Pseudoxanthobacter soli DSM 19599: one gene and its partner. The protein of the gene in region 2 interacts with the protein of the main gene of each other region in a pairwise test. Links are inferred from orthologs where the notes say so. Each region holds a gene or a part of one and is shown on either strand. Other genes may lie near its edges. The genes, in order: def and BUF17_RS05740.

The links.
Region 1: the proteins of BUF17_RS05740 (region 2) and def interact in binary tests that used the Escherichia coli proteins (3 or more experiments, as listed by UniProt). The link is inferred for Pseudoxanthobacter soli DSM 19599 from one-to-one orthologs.

The regions. Positions count from the first base shown.
Region 1 is NZ_FRXO01000002.1:630,859-634,037, reverse strand. The notes cover bases 148-3,013. They hold def (peptide deformylase), read right to left. Parts: upstream 1,906-3,013; coding sequence 1,390-1,905; downstream 148-1,389. Other genes in these bases: BUF17_RS07145 (DNA recombination protein RmuC), read left to right, coding at 1,998-3,013; fmt (methionyl-tRNA formyltransferase), read right to left, coding at 358-1,314; truA (tRNA pseudouridine(38-40) synthase TruA), read right to left, coding at 148-239. Also shown: more of truA, read right to left, coding at 1-147; more of BUF17_RS07145, read left to right, coding at 3,014-3,164. UniProt on the Escherichia coli protein: Removes the formyl group from the N-terminal Met of newly synthesized proteins. Requires at least a dipeptide for an efficient rate of reaction. N-terminal L-methionine is a prerequisite for activity but the enzyme has broad specificity at other positions.
Region 2 is NZ_FRXO01000002.1:277,694-280,982, forward strand. Bases 3-2,978 are described here. They hold BUF17_RS05740 (aspartate-semialdehyde dehydrogenase), read right to left. Parts: upstream 2,020-2,978; coding sequence 985-2,019; downstream 3-984. Other genes in these bases: BUF17_RS05735 (SDR family oxidoreductase), read left to right, coding at 3-692; BUF17_RS22850 (hypothetical protein), read right to left, coding at 2,140-2,307; BUF17_RS05745 (TrkH family potassium uptake protein), read left to right, coding at 2,558-2,978. In the rest of the region: more of BUF17_RS05735, read left to right, coding at 1-2; more of BUF17_RS05745, read left to right, coding at 2,979-3,289.

The DNA of each region.
Region 1 (3,179 bases), 350 kb from region 2 along the record:
TTGATGGCGTCGCGCACGGTATCGGTGCGCCACGGCCGCGACAGGTCGATGTGCGCCACCTGGCCCTCGGCGTGGACGCCGGCATCGGTGCGGCCCGCGCCGGAAACCGTGACGGTTTCCCCGGAAAACCGCGTGATCGCCGCTTCCAGCTCGCCCTGAACCGACGCGCCGAAGCCCTGGCGCTGCCAGCCGACGAACGGGCCGCCGTCATATTCGATGGTGAGCTTGTAGCGCGGCATCGTCTTCGTTATGTTCCGCTTTAGTTCTTATTTTGGTCTAGTGAGCCGGGGAAGGATACCCGCAATGGGGCCCGTTTCCGCCGTTCGTTCTTCCTGTGGTTGGCCGGGCGGCGCGCCTTCAGGCGAGCGCGCTTCCGGCGGGCACCGGCGTGCCGCGCAGGAAAACGTCCGCGGCCATCGGCGCCTTGCCGGCGCGCTGCACCTCGACAAGGCGGACCGCGCCTTCGCCGCACGCCACCGTCAGCCCGTCGTCGAGCACGGTGCCGGGGGCGGCCGTGCCGGAAAGGGCGGTGGGGGAGACGACCGTGCGCAGCACCTTCAGCCGCTCCGGCTTGCCGCCGATGACGAGCTCGCAGAACGCGCCGGGGAACGGCGACAGGCCGCGGACATGGTCGTGCACCGCCTGGGCCGGCCGCGTCCAGTCGATCCGCGCTTCCGCCTTGTCGATCTTGGCGGCGTAGGTCACGCCCTCCGCCGGCTGGGGCTCGCTGCCGAGGCTGCCGCGGGCGAGCGCGGCGAGCGCGCGCACCATCAGGTCGGCGCCGAGCCGGGCGAGCCGGTCGTGAAGCTGGCCGGCGGTCTCGTCCGGGCCGATCGACACCCGCTCGCTCAGCGCGACGGGGCCGGTGTCGAGCCCTTCGTCCATGCGCATCACCATCACGCCGGTTTCCGCATCGCCCGCCATGACGGCGCGGTTGATCGGCGCGGCGCCGCGCCAGCGCGGCAGCAGCGAGGCGTGCAGATTCAGGCAGCCCTCGGCCGGCAAGGCGAGGATGGCGGGCGGCAGGATCAGCCCGTAGGCGACCACGACCGCCACGTCGGCCTCATGCGCCGCGAATTCGGCCTGGGCCTCTTCGGTGCGCAGGCTGCGCGGGGTGAACACGGGGATCGCGAACCCCGCGGCGAGATCGTGCACCGGCGAGCGCCGCTCGGCCATGCCCCGGCCGGCCGGCTTCGGCGCGCGGGTATAGACCGCGACGACCTCATGGCCCTGGCCGAGGATCTCGACCAGCGTCGGCACCGCGAAATCGGGCGTGCCCATGAAGACGATGCGCAGGGACGTCGAAGCCGGCATGGGCGGCGAACCTCGGGTTTGGAGAAGGGCGCGGCCTCGCGCGCCGCGGGGGCGCGGCCGGTGCCTCCGCCCGCCTCAGCGGGTGGAGAGCCGCGCCTGCTTCTGGAACTTCTTGATCACCCGGTCGCGCTTCAGCTTCGACAGGTGGTCGATGAACAGCACGCCGTTGAGGTGGTCGATCTCGTGCTGCAGGCAGGTGGCGAGCAGGCCGTCGGCCTCCAACTCGCAGTCCCGGCCCTCGCGGTCGAGGAACCGCACCCGGACGCGGGCGGGGCGCTCCACCTCCTCGTAATAATCGGGGATCGAGAGGCAGCCCTCGTTGTAGGCCGAGATCTCGTCGGAGCTCCAGACGATCTCCGGGTTGATCACGCCGAGGGGTTCCGGCGGCGTGCCGTCCTTGGCGATGTCGATGACGAGCACGCGCTTCGGCACCGCGATCTGGATCGCCGCGAGCCCGATGCCGGGCGCGGCATACATGGTTTCCAGCATGTCGTCGACGAGGGTTCTCACCGTGTCGTCGACGGTTTGCACGGGTTCGCTGCGCTGCCGGAGCCGTGCGTCCGGCAGCACGATGATGTCGCGTTTTGCCATGGCCGCAGACATAGGAAATGGCGCGGTTGCGGTCAACGAATCGTATGCGGAATCGCGGGGCCTGCCGGCCGCGCGGGGAAGGGAAGGCGGACATGACGTGGGCGGATGCGGTGCCGGTGGCGCTGGGAATCGGCGGGCGGGTGTTTTCGGGCCCCGTGGTGCTCGTCGGGGCGGTGCTGGCGCTGGGGCTGGCTTTTTTTGCCGGCTACCGGCTGGGGCGCCGCGCGGGCTTCGTCGGCGACGATGCCGGCGCGCTCGACCGGCGCCTCGCCGAGATCGGCCGCGCCCAGTCGGAAACGGCCGGGCGGCTTGCGACAATGGCCGAGATCTTCGGCAGCCGGCAGGCCGACCTCGCCCGCGCGCTGACAGAGCGGCTCGACGGGCTCGGCCACCGCATCGGCCAGTCGATGACCGAGAGCACCCGCGCCACCCACGAGAACCTGCGCCGGCTGGCCGAGCGGCTGGCGGTGATCGACCGCGCCGACCGCACCATCGGCGAGCTGACCGGCCATGTGGTGGCGCTGGAGCGCATCTTTTCCGACAAGCAGGCCCGCGGCGCGTTCGGCCAGGGGCGGATGGAGGCGATCGTGCGCGATGCCCTGCCGGAGGGCGCCTATGCCTTCCAGGCGACGCTGTCGAACGGCACGAGGCCCGACTGCGTGATCCGGCTGCCGAACGGCCAGCCCGCGCTCGCCATCGACGCCAAGTTCCCGCTGGAGGCGTGGAACCGGGTGCGCGCCGCCGAAACCGCCGAGGCGGTGAAGCTGGCCGAGGCGCAGTTCCGCCGCGACGTCGGCAAGCATGTCGACGATATCCGCGCCCGTTACCTGCTGCCCGGCGAGACCCAGGACACGGCTTTGATGTTCGTGCCCTCCGAGGCCTTGTTCGCCGACCTGCATGAGCGGTTCGGCGACGTGGTGGACCGCGCGCTTTCGGGCCGGGTGGTGGTGGTGTCGCCGTCGCTGCTGATGCTGTCGATCCAGGTGGTGCAGTCGCTCTTGCGCGACGAGCGGATGCGCGAGCAGGCACACATCGTGCAGGCCGAAGTGCGCCGCCTCATCGAGGATGTCGGCCGCCTCGCCGACCGCACCGCCGCGCTGGAACGCCATTTCGCCCAGGCCGTGCAGGACGTCGACCAGATCGCCATCTCCGCCGACAAGATCGCCCGCCGCGGCGCCCGCATCGAAAGCCTCGAACTCGGCACGGCCGCGCCGGGGGTGGGAGAGGAACCGGCGCCGAGGCGGGGGGCGAGGGGGTGAGGGGGGCATATGAAG
Region 2 (3,289 bases):
GCAGGCTGCCGCAGACCCCGTTCCGCGAGGACCAGGGCCGGCTCGACATCGACAATTTCTATTATGCCCAGGAGGACGAGGTGTTCCGGGCCGCCGCGAGCGACGGCTTCACCTGGAGCATCCACCGGCCGCATACCGTGATCGGCAAGGCGGTCGGCAACGCCATGAACATGGGCACGACGCTCGCGGTCCACGCCTCGATCTGCAAGGCCACCGGCCGGCCGTTCCGGTTTCCCGGCGTGGAGGCGCAGTGGAACGGCCTCACCGACATGACGGACGCGCGCCAGCTCGGCCGCCACATGCTGTGGGCGGCCACGACGCCCGCCGCCGCCAACGAGGCGTTCAACGTCGTCAACGGCGACATCTTCCGCTGGAGCTGGATGTGGGGCCGGATCGCGGAGTGGTTCGGCATCGAGGCCGAGCCGTTCGACGGCATCGTGCGGCCGCTCGACGAGCAGATGAAGGACGACGCCGCGATCTGGCGCGACCTCGCCGCCCGCCACGGCCTCGCCGAGCCGGACCTTGGCCGCCTCGCCTCGCCCTGGCACACCGATGCCGACCTCGGCCGGCCGATCGAGGTCGTCACCGACATGTCGAAGAGCCGGCGGCTTGGCTTCAGCCATTACCAGCCGACGGACGACGCCTTCTTCGCGCTGTTCGAGCGGCTGCGGGCGGACCGGCTGATCCCCTGATATGCTCAAGCTTTTGAAGCTGGAGCGATTTCTTGTCGATCTGATGAGTCCATCAGATCGGAAAGCGCTTAGAGCATATCCCGTTCAGATCGAAGGATCTGAACGAAAAGGATATGCTCAAGCTTTTGAAGCTGGAGCGATTTCTTGTCGATCTGATGAGTCCATCAGATCGGAAAGCGCTCTAGCGGCGGGGTCATCCGCAACGAAAAACGGCCCGGCGCGTGGGTGCGCCGGGCCGTTCATTCCGTCTGGGGCGTGCCCCGTGCGGCGGAGCGATGCCCGCCCGCGTCTGTCACGCCGCCTGCTGCTTGGCCTCGATCAGCTTGCGGTTGATCAGCACTTCGGCGATCTGCACGGCGTTGAGCGCAGCGCCCTTGCGCAGATTGTCGGAGACGATCCACATCGCGAGGCCGTTGTCGACGGTCGGGTCCTCGCGGATGCGGCTGATATAGGTCGCGTCCTCGCCGGTCGCCTCGTAGGGCGTGACGTAGCCGCCCGGCTCGCGCTTGTCGACGACGAGGCAGCCCGGCGCCTCGCGCAGGATCTCGCGGGCCTCGTCGGCCGAAAGCGGGCTTTCGAGCTCGAGCGACACCGCCTCGGAATGCGACACGAACACCGGCACGCGGACGCAGGTGGCCGTGAGCTTGATCTTCGGATCGAGGATCTTCTTGGTCTCGACGGTCATCTTCCACTCTTCCTTGGTGAAGCCGTCGTCCATGAAGACATCGATGTGCGGGATCACGTTGAAGGCGATCCGCTTCGGGAACTTCTTGGTCTCCACCGGGTCGGAGACGAACACCGCCCGGGTCTGCTCGAACAGCTCGTCCATCGCCTCCTTGCCGGCGCCGGAGACCGACTGGTAGGTCGACACCACCACGCGGCGGATGCGCGCCCGGTCGTGGATCGGCTTCAGCGCGACCACGAGCTGGGCGGTCGAGCAGTTCGGGTTGGCGATGATGCCCTTCTTGCGGAAGCCGACGATGGCGTCCGCGTTGACCTCCGGCACGATCAGCGGGACGTCGGGGTCCATGCGCCAGGTCGAGGAATTATCGATCACGACGGCGCCGGCCGCGGCGATCTTCGGCGACCATTCCTTGGACACCGCGCCGCCTGCCGACATCAGGCAGATGTCGACCTTGGAGAAGTCGACGTTCTCGATCGCCTTCACCTTGAGCGTGCGGTCGCCGAACGAAACCTCGGTGCCCTGGCTGCGGCGCGAGGCGACCGCGATCACCTCGTCGGCCGGGAAGCCGCGCTCTTCCAGGATGTCCAGCATCTCGCGGCCCACATTGCCGGTGGCGCCGACGACTGCAACCGAATAGCCCATTGGATCAGTCTCCTTGAAATCCCTCTCCCGCCGGCCGCATCCCGCGTCGTCCAGACGCCGCGAGCGACCATCCTCCCCCCTCGTGCCCCGGGGGAGAGCCGGTCGGAGCGCGGGGAGGCATCAAGCCGTCGTCGTCTTGAGCGTTTTGGTGCCGGACGTTTTGAGAGCGGCGCCGCGCGTCGCGGCGATCGGGCGAACCACGGAGATGCGCGCACGCGCCATGTCGCGGCCGTGCCGGGGGGCACGGGCGAAAAGGCGGGCGATGTCGAAGCTGTCCTGACGGACCATGACCATGCGCATCCTGCGGGCGACGCAGGTTCTCTGACCGAAATGCGTGGCCTCGTCAACCGTGCGGACGCGGTTGAAGGCGGTCCGCCGCGGTTTTCATGGGAACGGCGGCCGCGGAAGCCCGCCCGGACCACCCGGCGCACCGCCGGCTCTCTTGCGAAGCGCCGTGCGATCCCCGAAGAAAGAGGCAGGAAGCGGCGGCCCGGCGCGCCGCCGCCCGCCCGAGCGTACCGCCGCCGAACGGATCCCCATGCAGGCCGTCCAATATCTCCGCCCGACGCTCTACATCACGTGCTTCTTCACCCTGGTGATGGCGGCGGCGATGCTGATCCCGGCGGCCGTCGATCTCTATGACCGGCATTTGGACTGGCAGGTGTTCGTGGCCTCGGCGGCCGTGGTCGCAGGCCTTTCGATCCTCGGCATCGTCGCCACCCGCCACCCGATGCCCCGTTTCACCGTGCGGTTCGGCTTCCTGATGACGACGGTGCTGTGGGTGGTGACGGCCATCGTCTGCGCGCTGCCGTTCTATTTCTCCGAGGTGAGGATCACCTTCGCCGAGGCCGTGTTCGAATCGATGTCGGGGCTGACGACGACCGGCTCCACCATCCTCGTGGGCCTCGACAGGCTGCCGCGCGGCATCCTGCTGTGGCGGGCGATGCTGCAGGGCATCGGCGGCATCGGCATCATCGCCATCGGCCTGTTCCTGTTCCCGTTCCTGCGCATCGGCGGCATGCAGCTGTTCCGCACCGAATCGTCCGACCGCTCCGACAAGATCATGCCGCGCATGATCCAGATCACCGCCGCGCTGTGCGGCATCTATCTCGGCCTGATCTTCCTGTGCGCGTTCGCCTACGCCGTGCTCGGCATGACGCCGTTCGACGCCATCACCCATGCGCTCGCGACCGTGTCGACCGGCGGCGTCTCCACCCACGATGCCTCGTTCGGTGCCTTCGACAGCCCGGCGATCCTGTGGGTCGCCTCG